One region of the Ectobacillus sp. JY-23 genome, then DNA from elsewhere that is predicted to be linked to it. Evidence: a T-box and tRNA genes for the amino acid it is inferred to sense, from the RefSeq annotation. Region 1 holds a T-box; the other holds one or more tRNA genes.
What was found. The T-box of region 1 lies ahead of ileS (isoleucine--tRNA ligase). A T-box ahead of a tRNA ligase gene usually reads a tRNA of that ligase, here a tRNA-Ile.
Positions count from the first base shown of each region.

Region 2: it has a tRNA-Ile gene. The T-box ahead of ileS (isoleucine--tRNA ligase) is inferred to sense a tRNA for this amino acid. The anticodon was not compared.

Region 1 covers NZ_CP095462.1:3,561,403-3,567,402, forward strand. The annotation lists gene ileS (isoleucine--tRNA ligase) at 165-3,242, opposite strand; T-box leader at 3,295-3,533, opposite strand; gene MUG87_RS17965 (GNAT family N-acetyltransferase) at 3,726-4,505, shown strand; gene nagZ (beta-N-acetylhexosaminidase) at 4,574-5,794, opposite strand.
Region 2 covers NZ_CP095462.1:1,942,464-1,948,463, reverse strand. The annotation lists rRNA gene MUG87_RS10160 (23S ribosomal RNA) at 1-150, shown strand, start outside; rRNA gene rrf (5S ribosomal RNA) at 304-419, shown strand; tRNA gene MUG87_RS10150 (tRNA-Val) at 423-498, shown strand; tRNA gene MUG87_RS10145 (tRNA-Thr) at 502-577, shown strand; tRNA gene MUG87_RS10140 (tRNA-His) at 586-658, shown strand; tRNA gene MUG87_RS10135 (tRNA-Leu) at 671-754, shown strand; tRNA gene MUG87_RS10130 (tRNA-Gly) at 761-832, shown strand; tRNA gene MUG87_RS10125 (tRNA-Leu) at 836-921, shown strand; tRNA gene MUG87_RS10120 (tRNA-Arg) at 931-1,004, shown strand; tRNA gene MUG87_RS10115 (tRNA-Pro) at 1,010-1,083, shown strand; tRNA gene MUG87_RS10110 (tRNA-Ala) at 1,090-1,162, shown strand; tRNA gene MUG87_RS10105 (tRNA-Met) at 1,176-1,252, shown strand; tRNA gene MUG87_RS10100 (tRNA-Ile) at 1,258-1,334, shown strand; tRNA gene MUG87_RS10095 (tRNA-Ser) at 1,349-1,441, shown strand; tRNA gene MUG87_RS10090 (tRNA-Met) at 1,475-1,551, shown strand; tRNA gene MUG87_RS10085 (tRNA-Asp) at 1,553-1,628, shown strand; tRNA gene MUG87_RS10080 (tRNA-Phe) at 1,633-1,705, shown strand; tRNA gene MUG87_RS10075 (tRNA-Thr) at 1,730-1,805, shown strand; tRNA gene MUG87_RS10070 (tRNA-Lys) at 1,981-2,053, shown strand; tRNA gene MUG87_RS10065 (tRNA-Gly) at 2,062-2,135, shown strand; tRNA gene MUG87_RS10060 (tRNA-Ile) at 2,137-2,210, shown strand; tRNA gene MUG87_RS10055 (tRNA-Asn) at 2,231-2,305, shown strand; tRNA gene MUG87_RS10050 (tRNA-Ser) at 2,309-2,399, shown strand; tRNA gene MUG87_RS10045 (tRNA-Glu) at 2,401-2,472, shown strand; gene MUG87_RS10040 (L-lactate dehydrogenase) at 2,726-3,667, shown strand; gene glgB (1,4-alpha-glucan branching enzyme) at 4,185-6,000, shown strand, end outside.

The sequences.
Region 1 (6,000 bases):
ACAATCGTTCTTGGTAGCTGGGAGATTATTGATAGCATGTAAGATTATAGAACAAGGTAAAATATAGCATATATACATATCTGAATCTACAAAATATTTAAAAATTTAAATTTTGTGTAATGCGTGCATAAAATAACCCCTTCCTACTAAGGAAGGGGCCTCTATCATAAATGAAGCTGAAAATAAACCGTATACGTACCAAGCGGCACCGCTTCACCTTGTGCTGATTCTGACCAGTGTAAGCTTTCTAGAAGCAAGTTCTCGGTTAGGACATGCTCATGTAGCTTGATTGCCTGCTTCACTTCATCGCCTCCGTGCAGTGTGAGACCAACGCGCAGATTTACAGGGAGGTCAAGCTTTTTGCGATGCTCCTGCACCGCGCGGACAAGCTCACGCGCCATGCCCTCCGCAACAAGTTCTTCGGTGATATTTGTATCCAATACAACGCTATACAGCTCATTGCCAACAATGGAGAAGCCTGCCTTTGGCACCTTTGTAAGCAGGACATCATCCTTTTCTACCACAACCGTCTCGCCAGAAGGTAACGAAAGTGATAGTGAACCGGCAAGAAGTGTGCGCACTTGTTCGGGTTGTAGCCCCTGCAGCGCTTGATGGACGATGTTCGCTTGCTTGCCAAATTTTGAGCCGGCTTGCTTGAAGTTCAGCTTACATTGATACGTGACCAAATCGTCGTCGCCGGCAGACAGGGTAACCTGTTTGACGTTGAGTTCATCACAGATGATATCGCTGTAGGTGTCCCAAGGAACCGGTGCATCGGTGATGAGGGTGAGACTATTGAGCGGCTGCTTTACCTTCAGACCGCTTGCGTTACGTGCACTGCGGCCGAGCTCGACAACCTGACGCACCGCCTCCATCTCTGCTTCAAGGTGCGTTTGGATGTGAGCAGGGTCATGCAGCGGATAGTCGCATACATGCACGCTGCTGCCGGTCAGGTTCTCATGCACATCGTCGGCGATGAACGGTGTGAACGGGGCGAGCATACGGCTTAGTGTAACGAGCGCTTCGTGAAGCGTTTCATAAGCGGCTTGTTTATCCGCCGTCATGCCGGATGCCCAGAAGCGCTGGCGTGAGCGTCTTACGTACCAGTTACTGAGATCCTCTGTAAACACTGCTAGTTCCCGGGCTGCGTTTGTAAACTGATAGTCATCAAGCAGGCTGCGGACAGAACGCACTGTGCTGTGCAGGCGCGAGATGACCCACTGATCGAGCGTGGTTTTCGGCGCCGTGTAACGCGTATCGGCAACATAGCCGTCTAAGTTTGCGTACAGCGCATAAAAGCTGTGCACGTTCATGAGCGTGTCAATCATTTTTGACTTTGCTTCTCTGACAACGCGCGCGGAAAATTTCTTTGGATTCCAAGGAGCGCTGTCAGCAAGCAATGCCCAGCGCAGGGCGTCGGCGCCGAATTCTTCAATCAACGCGACCGGATCGAGTGCATTGCCCTTGCTTTTAGACATCTTCTGTCCGTATTCGTCGAGCACATGACCGAGCGATAACACGCGCTTGTACGGTGCTTTGCCAGTGAATAACGTTGAAACGGCAAGCAGGCTGTAAAACCAGCCGCGCGTCTGGTCAATCCCCTCGGCGACCACGTCGGCAGGGAACTGCTGGGAGAATATGTCGTTGTTTGCGAACGGATAATGATATTGCGCAAACGGCATTGCGCCGCTGTCGAACCAAACGTCGATCACCTCGGGTGTGCGCTTCATCGCAGCGCCGCAGGATTTACACACAAGCTTCACATCGTCCACATACGGCTTATGCAGCTCTAAATCCGTTACATCACTAGCTGTCAATTCCTGTAGCTCACGCAAGCTTTTCGGCGCGGCCTCATGTCCGCACGAGCCGCATTCCCATACGTTTAGCGGCGTACCCCAGTAGCGATTGCGGCTGATGTTCCAATCCACCATATTTTCCAAGAAGTTACCGAAGCGGCCGTTCTTGATATGCTCAGGATGCCACGTCACGCCTGCGTTGTTTTCCAGCATGTTTTCCTTGAGTGCCGTGGTTCGGATAAACCAGCTGTCTGTTGCGTAATACAGCAGCGGCGAATCGCATCTCCAGCAAAACGGATAGCTGTGCTCATATTTTTCTTTATGATATAAAAGCCCAGCCTCTGCCAGGTAACGCACGATGTCCACATCGCAATCCTTCACAAACCGTCCGGCCAGAAACGGAACGTCCGCTGTGTAACAGCCTTTTTCATCAACAACATTCACAAACGATAAGTCATTCGCCTGCACAACCTTGTAATCGTCCTCACCATAAGCCGGGGCGATATGCACCACGCCAGTACCGCTTTGGGCTGTTACATAATCAGCGGCTACGACCACATGGCCCTTCTCGACTGTTACAAACGGAAATGGCGGCTCATATGCCAAACCGCAAAGCTCAGTACCCTTGTGCTCTGACAGAACACGGTAGTCATTTTTAAATACAGAAGATGCTAGCTCCTTGGCAACGATATACACTGCACCATCAGTTTCTGCGCGTACATATGTCAAAGCCGGATTGACTGCCAACGCGACATTCGCAGGCAGTGTCCAAGGGGTAGTCGTCCAGCCAAGGAAATATTCGTTGCGATCCTTGAGCTTAAATTTAGCCGTGGCTGTCATGTCCTTCACATCCTGATAGCCCTGTGCCACCTCGTGTGAGCTGAGTGACGTTTGGCAGCTCGGGCAATACGGCGATACGCGATGCCCCTTATACAATAAGCCCTTTTCATGGATGGTGCCGAGCACATGCCATACGCTTTCGATATACGAATTGTCCATCGTCACGTACGGATCGTCCATATCCACCCAATAGCCGAGCTTTTCGGTGAACGAACGCCACTGCTTCTCATAGGCAAATACGCTCTCTTTACATTTTTCAATAAATGCCTCCACGCCGTACGCTTCAATTTCATGCTTGCCGGAGATTCCAAGCTGCTTCTCCACGCCAAGCTCTACCGGTAGACCGTGCGTATCCCAGCCAGCCTTGCGCACAACATAATGACCTGTCATCGTTTTATAGCGTGCTACTACATCCTTGATGGTGCGGCCGAGCGCATGCCCGACATGAGGGAGACCGTTTGCGGTTGGCGGTCCTTCATAAAATACAAATGGCGTTTGCCCGGCGCGGTTTTCCACCGAACGCGCAAACACATTTCCTGCGTCCCATTGCTTCCGAACTCGCTCTTCCCGCACTGCGGCGGCTTCTTTTACGTGTACTTCCTTCATCGTGATACCACTCCTTTTTTAGTTTAAAGCACACAAAAAACCCCATCCCTATACGAGGGACGGGGTTAACCGTGGTACCACCCTGCTTCTATTGACCGTTCATCAATAGCACTCAGCTACGTACAACCATACGCGTTCCGTGTAACGGCGGACTGCCGTCCGAACTTACTGTGATTTCAGCCCGGCTTCTCGGAGAGGATCTTCGACCATAAGCGGAACACCGACTTTCAGCAGGACGTCGGCTCTCTGGGGAACAGCTTATGATGTACTCGTTCTCGTCAACAAATTTGTGTGCTTTATTAGGAGATAGTGTATGCGAGTCTGAAGAAAATGTCAAGGTTTTACAGAGGAATAGTGAAAAGATTTATAAACAATGGTTGTTTCCGTGAGAAGTAAATATTTTTTTCAATAAAATAAATGTTTGCAAACAAATCTTTCCATTGTAAAATAATGAGAATATTTACTGCATAAGGGGAGAGAGACATGATACGAAGACTGACAGCACAAGATCATGATGTTTGTTTTGAGCTGCTGAAAACAAAAAGTGCGGAAAATTTATTTATCATCGGCGATATTGAAGCATACGGATACGAGCAGGATTTTCAAAAGCTCTGGGGCGAGTTTGACGAACATGGTGAGCTGATTGCTGTGTTACTCAAATATGAGCAAAACTATATTCCATTTGCGTTAGGCGCATTCGATGCAGAAGGCTTTGCGAACATCATGTGTGACGATCCGAATTTCAACATGATGTCTGGACTACAGGAGATTACCGGAAAAATCGAGCCGTATGTAACAAAGCAGCTCAAGCGAAAACGCCCCACCTATTATGCAAAGTGTACGAAGCTACAGGGTGGGCAAGGTGTTGATCTTTCTCATGTACAACAAGCGACACCTGACGATGCGGAACAATTGGTTGAGCTGCTCAAAGCAGTGCCGGATATCATTACCGTAGAAAGAAAGCGCCGGGGACTTGCAGATGGAACGTCTCGCACCTTCTTTATTAGAGAAGATGGAAAGATGGTGTCCAGCGCTTCTACCGCAGCGGAAAACTCCGTATCAGCCATGATTGTAGGCGTTGCCACACATGAAAACTATAAGAAAAAAGGCTATGCAACAGCATGCATGCTGAAGCTGTGCGGACAACTGCTCGAAGAAGGAAAAGAGCTCTGCTTGTTTTATGATAATCCGGCGGCCGGTGCCATCTATAAGCGCATTGGGTTTGAGGATATTGGCATTTGGATGATGTATACGTATGAATAAAATGTGAAAAAGCACCGAACGCGGTGCTTTTTTTGCAATGCTGATAAAAATAAGTCTTCGCCGTTGTGTTATCGCTGAATACGCTCAGCGATTTCTTGATGTTTGACGTTAGGATAATGCTGTAAACGAGATGGGTCTAATGGTTTATCAGTTAATGTATATTTCGCTTTTAGTGTCAGAATTCGTTTGACGCTTTCATCGATGCGAGCTACAGGTATTTCACCAATTTTTACGGCATGAAGGAGGGCGCTGTATGCTTGTGCTTCTTTCTCAAACGAATGGCCAAGCAATAACAAATCAACGCCTGCTTGTACGGCTAAAACAGCTGCTTGCGCCGGGCTGTACTGGTTGGCGATGGCACCCATTTCTAAATCATCGGTAATCACAACGCCTTTATAGCTCATTTCGTTTCGTAATAAGTCCGTTACGAGCTCTTTTGCCAATGAAGCAGGTTTTTTGTCGGTTGTAACGTTCGGATATAAAATATGCGCTACCATTATAACATCCGCGCCGCTCGCAATCGCTTGCCGAAATGGCTTTAGCTCGAATTGTCGTAGTTGCTCGGTGGTTTGCATCCCTACAGGTAGTCCGACATGAGAATCGGTCGTCGTCCCGCCATGCCCCGGGAAATGTTTTACCACAGGTATTACCCGCGCCGACCGCAGGCCCCTCATCGTTGCGGTGCCCAGCGTGCCGACAATATCGGGGTCGGCACTGAACGCCCGGTCTCCAATGACGGTGTTTTGATGATGGCTGTGTACATCAAGAACGGGTGCGAAATCCATGTTAAAGCCAAATAGAGAAAGCTCCTCTCCAATAACCTTCCCGATTTCGTAGGAGAGGGCGGGATTGTTGTTCACACCAATGACTTTATTTGGCGGAAACACCGTTTTTCCCTGCGGCAGTCTTGAGACGCGTCCGCCTTCTTCGTCTGTTGACAGGAAGAGGGGGATGCTGCTTTTTTGATTCAGTGTCTTTATTGTATTGTTCAGCTGTAGTAGCTGTGCGGCATTCTTGATATTGTCTCCATACAAAATAACGCCGCCAACATGATAGGTTTGAATCAGTTCGGCAAGCCGCGCTTCTTCTATAGAAGTTCCTGGAAAGCCGACCACAAACATCTGCCCGATTTTTTCTTCTAGCGAGAGCGCGCGCAGCTGTCGGTCAACCCGTTTTTCGAGATCTCTGGCGGTATCTTGATGAACCGCTTCTTTTGCGTAATAATGCACGTCAGGGATAGGTGCAATCCATAACAAGCACATCAGTCCAAGTGTAATCCATGTTCGCATCGCAACTGCTCCTTTCCTTATATATAATGTGTACGCGAAATAAAAGATTCATCCATAATGTCAGTTTATGAGTATAGATGTTTTAGGGTTTTTAGTGCTAATAGGTATGCTAAAAATGCGTTTTAAATCCAACTGCTGTTTTTTCTGCTACTCTTCTTATAGGTAAAGAGACAAGTGTTAAAAGAAGAAGGAGATGTGACATTAGT
Region 2 (6,000 bases), 1.6 Mb from region 1:
GCATCTAAGCATGAAGCCCCCCTCAAGATGAGATTTCCCATAGCGTCAAGCTAGTAAGATCCCTGAAAGATGATCAGGTTGATAGGTCAGAGGTGGAAGCGCGGCGACGTGTGGAGCTGACTGATACTAATCGATCGAGGGCTTAACCAAAAAGCAGAAGCGAGCGTTTAGCGAGCTGGAGCTAGATTATGCACTTGTTATCCAGTTTTGAAGGAACATGCCTTCAAAAGAGCGTAGCTCTTTAAAAAAACATGTTGACATCTCATGAGAAATCATTATAATAATGATTGTCTCTAAAAAAAGTCTAGTGATGATGGCAAAGAGGTCACACCCGTTCCCATACCGAACACGGAAGTTAAGCTCTTTTGCGCCGAGGGTAGTTGGGACCTTGTCCCTGTGAGAGTAGGACGTCGCTAGGCAATGGAGGATTAGCTCAGCTGGGAGAGCACCTGCCTTACAAGCAGGGGGTCGGCGGTTCGATCCCGTCATCCTCCACCATATGCCGGCTTAGCTCAATTGGCAGAGCAACTGACTTGTAATCAGTAGGTTGGGGGTTCAAGTCCTCTAGCCGGCACCAGATTTATGGCGGTCGTGGCGAAGTGGTTAACGCATCGGATTGTGGCTCCGACATTCGTGGGTTCGATTCCCATCGATCGCCCTTTTAAATATTGCGGGTGTGGCGGAATTGGCAGACGCACCAGACTTAGGATCTGGCGCCTTTGGCGTGGGGGTTCGAGTCCCTTCACCCGCACCAATATATGCGGAAGTAGTTCAGTGGTAGAATACAACCTTGCCAAGGTTGGGGTCGCGGGTTCGAATCCCGTCTTCCGCTTATGCCGGGGTGGCGGAACTGGCAGACGCACAGGACTTAAAATCCTGCGGTAGGTGACTACCGTACCGGTTCGATTCCGGTCCTCGGCACTTAAATATGCGCCCGTAGCTCAATTGGATAGAGCATCTGACTACGGATCAGAAGGTTATGGGTTCGAATCCTTTCGGGCGCGTTATACGGGAAGTGGCTCAGCTTGGTAGAGCACCTGGTTTGGGACCAGGGGGTCGCAGGTTCAAATCCTGTCTTCCCGATTTCATGGGGCCTTAGCTCAGCTGGGAGAGCGCCTGCCTTGCACGCAGGAGGTCAGCGGTTCGATCCCGCTAGGCTCCACTTTTATTATGATGGCGGTGTAGCTCAGCTGGCTAGAGCGTACGGTTCATACCCGTAAGGTCGGGGGTTCGATCCCCTCCGCCGCTACCATAAAAGGACCTTTAGCTCAGCTGGTTAGAGCAGACGGCTCATAACCGTCCGGTCGTAGGTTCGAGTCCTACAAGGTCCACCAAAGCTTCATATCATGGAGGAATACCCAAGTCTGGCTGAAGGGATCGGTCTTGAAAACCGACAGGCGGTGAAAGCCGCGCGGGGGTTCGAATCCCTCTTCCTCCGCCATTATTTTATGAAGCAAATAGAATGAATTATCGTCGCGGGGTGGAGCAGTCCGGTAGCTCGTCGGGCTCATAACCCGAAGGTCGCAGGTTCAAATCCTGTCCCCGCAACCAAGGTCCCGTGGTGTAGCGGTTAACATGCCTGCCTGTCACGCAGGAGATCGCCGGTTCGATCCCGGTCGGGACCGCCATTTTGGCTCGGTAGCTCAGTCGGTAGAGCAGAGGACTGAAAATCCTCGTGTCGGCGGTTCGATTCCGTCCCGAGCCACTTCTTATTTTATAAAGATTTGATGCCGGCTTAGCTCAATTGGCAGAGCAACTGACTTGTAATCAGTAGGTTGGGGGTTCAAGTCCTCTAGCCGGCACCATTTGTTTATAAAGCAACATCATCGTTAGCCATTAGCTCAGTCGGTAGAGCACGATCGAATAAGCTTCGTAGCATAGACTACAGCGTACTCATCGAGCTGCGACTTGAATAAGCTTACTGAGATGAGGACGTCATATACAAAGGTATAACCCTTGTATAAATTCTTTTATTGTTATGAGCCATTAGCTCAGTCGGTAGAGCATCTGACTTTTAATCAGAGGGTCGAAGGTTCGAGTCCTTCATGGCTCACATTTCATGCGGGTGTAGTTTAGTGGTAAAACAAGAGCCTTCCAAGCTCTGGTCGTGAGTTCGATTCTCATCACCCGCTCCAAGGGCCTATAGCTCAGCTGGTTAGAGCGCACGCCTGATAAGCGTGAGGTCGATGGTTCGAGTCCATTTAGGCCCATTTTTAATATAATTGATTATTCCGCAATAGCTCAGCGGTAGAGCAATCGGCTGTTAACCGATAGGTCGTAGGTTCGAATCCTACTTGCGGAGCCATATAGAGAAGTACCCAAGTGGCTCAAGGGGCTCCCCTGCTAAGGGAGTAGATCGCGATAGCGGTGCGAGGGTTCGAATCCCTTCTTCTCTGCCACGGCCCGTTGGTCAAGTGGTTAAGACACCGCCCTTTCACGGCGGTAACACGGGTTCGAATCCCGTACGGGTCATACTGAAAACGTCAGCGAATAGAGTCGCTGGCGTTTTTTGTTTTATATTTTTAGATGGATGAGGAGATTAACCTTTTACAACCCTCATTGTTTATAAAACCTTTCTTTCTATAATCTTATGTGAAAAAGTTCACAAATTAATCATATATGTGAATTGATTCACAAACTTAACGTGCTACAATATAAATGTAAACAGCAATGATGCACATATACTTAATACAAATACGCACCGAACAAAGGAGAGCGAGTGACAATGAGAGAAAACATTAATCGTGTAGTGTTAATTGGTACAGGAGCAGTAGGCTGCAGCTATGCGTATGCGATGTTAAACCAAGGCATTGCCGAAGAATTGGTGTTAGTGGATGTCAACGAAGCAAAAGCTGAAGGGGAAGCGATGGACTTAAAGCACGGTATTCCATTCGCCCCGTCTCCAACAAAAATTTGGGACGGTAGCTATGCAGATTGTAAAGACGCAGACCTTGTCGTTATTACCGCAGGTCTTCCACAAAAACCAGGTGAAACTCGATTAGATCTCGTTGAAAAAAACACAAAAATCTTTAAGCAAATTGTACGCGGCGTCATGGACAGCGGCTTTGACGGCATCTTTTTAGTCGCGACAAACCCTGTTGACATTTTAACATACGTAACCTGGAAGGAATCTGGTCTGCCGAAAGAGCGTGTTATCGGTTCTGGTACAACTTTAGATACAGCGCGCTTCCGCTATATGCTGAGTGAATACTTTGAGGTAGACGCTCGAAACGTGCATGCCTATATTATCGGTGAACATGGCGATACAGAGCTACCGGTATGGAGCCATGCTTCCATTGGTGTACGTAAATTAGAAAAGTTTTTAGAAGACCCAGACTACAGACAGGACGAATTGGATGATATTTTCGTAAATGTGCGCGATGCAGCGTATCATATTATTAATCGTAAAGGCTCCACATACTATGGGATTGGGATGTCTCTCGCTCGCGTAACAAAAGCAATTTTAAATAATGAAAACTGTATTTTGACAGTGTCTGCGTATCTTGAAGGAGAATACGGTCAGCAAAATGTATATATCGGTGTTCCGGCCATCATTAATCGAAGTGGTATTCGAGAGATTATGGAGCTGGAGTTGAATGAGGAAGAACAAGGAAAATTTGAGCATTCTGTGAAGGTATTGAAGGAAACGATGGCACCGGTGTTGTAGGTTTAATGTATAATGGCTTGTTGGAAGGAGAAGGCGATAGCCTTCTTCCTTTATTTTTACCAAAAAGAAACTTTCTTGGTTAAGAAGAATGAATTGACATGCTACAATAACAACAGAAAACTTCCATACATATTTTCCTCAAACCAAACACCCGCTCCTCGAGTGTTTTTTACAAACAATTTTCCTCACAGCTACTTCTTCTTTACAAAATTCACCTATCATTAAAACCAGCACCTTCTTTTCGACAAACATTTTTGCACGAAAAAGTATGTCATGAATGAGCATCAAGGATTACTTATTTTCTGATTAATCAAAATAATATAACACTATTTTAGAATAAAGCGTTTACATTTTAATATTCGTCAAAATTTGATGTTTATTGTCGAAAAGTTATTGTTTCTAGTAAGTTTTTCACGAAAAACCGTATAATTTTTTGTTTTTTAGAAGGATTCTTAATATTTTTGTAGAATGATAATAACGAGTTAGATAATTATGTTTGTTTTGTGAGGTGAGAGTGATGATTGTGACACATCCGACAGAGTATGATTTACATTTGTTTCATGAGGGAAGTTTGTATGCGTCTGAGGAAACGTTTGGCGCACATGTGACGCAAGAGAATGGCATAGCGGGAACACGTTTTACCGTGTGGGCGCCGCATGCGATTTCTGTTTCAGTCGTTGGTGATTTCAATGATTGGAGGGGCGGTGAGTATGCGATGGAGAAGCTAAATAACGAGGGTGTATGGTCGTTGTTTATTCCTGCCGTTGGACATATGACATTGTACAAATATGCGATTGAGACAAGTCGAGGCGATGTAATTTTGAAGGCAGACCCATACGCACGCTATGCGGAGGTTCGGCCCCAAACTGCTTCTATTGTCTATCAAAGTGCACCTTATGCTTGGAATGATCAAAAATGGATCCGCAGCAAGAAAAGAAAGTCCATCTACGAGGAACCTGTAACTATATATGAGCTTCACTTTGGTTCTTGGAAAAAGAAAGAGGACGGCTCGTTCTATACGTACCGGGAAATGGCGGATGAATTAATTCCGTATGTGCTGAGTCATCAATTTACTCACATTGAGATTATGCCGTTAATCGAGCATCCGTACGATCGTTCTTGGGGCTATCAGGGCACCGGCTATTATGCTCCGACAAGCCGCTATGGTAAGCCTGAAGATCTTATGTATTTTATCGACCAATGTCATCAAAATGGTCTTGGTGTCCTGCTTGATTGGGTGCCAGGTCATTACTGCAAGGATGCGCACGGTCTCTATATGTTCGATGGCGAGCCAACGTTTGAATATGCAGATGAACAAGTTAGGGAAAATGCAATATGGGGGACGGCCAACTTTGATTTAGGCAAGCCCGAGGTACAGAGCTTCCTCATTTCCAATGCGCTGTATTGGATGAAGACGTATCACATTGATGGATTCCGTGTGGATGCGGTTGCCAATATGCTGTACTGGAACAAAGAGGGGCAGCATGAGAAAAATGAACATGCGGTTTCATTTTTACAGAAGCTAAATACAGCAGTATTCGCAGCAGATCCACATGTCTTGATGATGGCAGAGGACTCCACGGATTGGCCGCTTGTGACAGCGCCTGTTCATGAGGGAGGACTTGGATTTAATTATAAATGGAATATGGGCTGGATGAACGATATGTTAACATACATGGAATGTGAGCCGGAGTATCGAAAGCACATTCATGATAAGGTAACGTTTTCGTTGTTGTATGCCTACTCGGAAAACTTCATTTTGCCTTTATCGCATGATGAAGTGGTACATGGTAAGAAATCGTTGCTGAATAAGATGCCAGGCGATTATTGGCGCAAGTTTGCGCAGCTACGCCTATTATATGGTTATTTTATCGGGCATCCTGGCAAGAAGCTACTGTTTATGGGCGGTGAGTTTGGCCAGTTTGATGAATGGAAGGATCTTGAGGACTTAGATTGGATGCTGCAGGAGTTTGAGTCACATCGACTTATGCAGGTATACTTTAAGGATTTAATGAGTATTTATAAACGTTCTAAGGCGCTTTGGGAGCTTGATCATGATATGGAGGGCTTCTCATGGATTGATGCGGACAACCGGGAGCAAAGTATCTTCTCGTTCATTCGCAAAGGAAAAAAGGAAGAAGATATGCTTGTGATTGTCTGTAACTTTACGGAGCATGTATACCACGACTATAAAGTCGGAGTGCCGCCGCACGCAAATTATAATGAAATCTTAAATAGTGACAGCGTGGAGTACGGAGGTTCCGGTCAAGTTAATAAAAAGTTAAAAGCTGTATTACGTCCTTATCACAATCAAGAAGCCTATGTCGAGATGA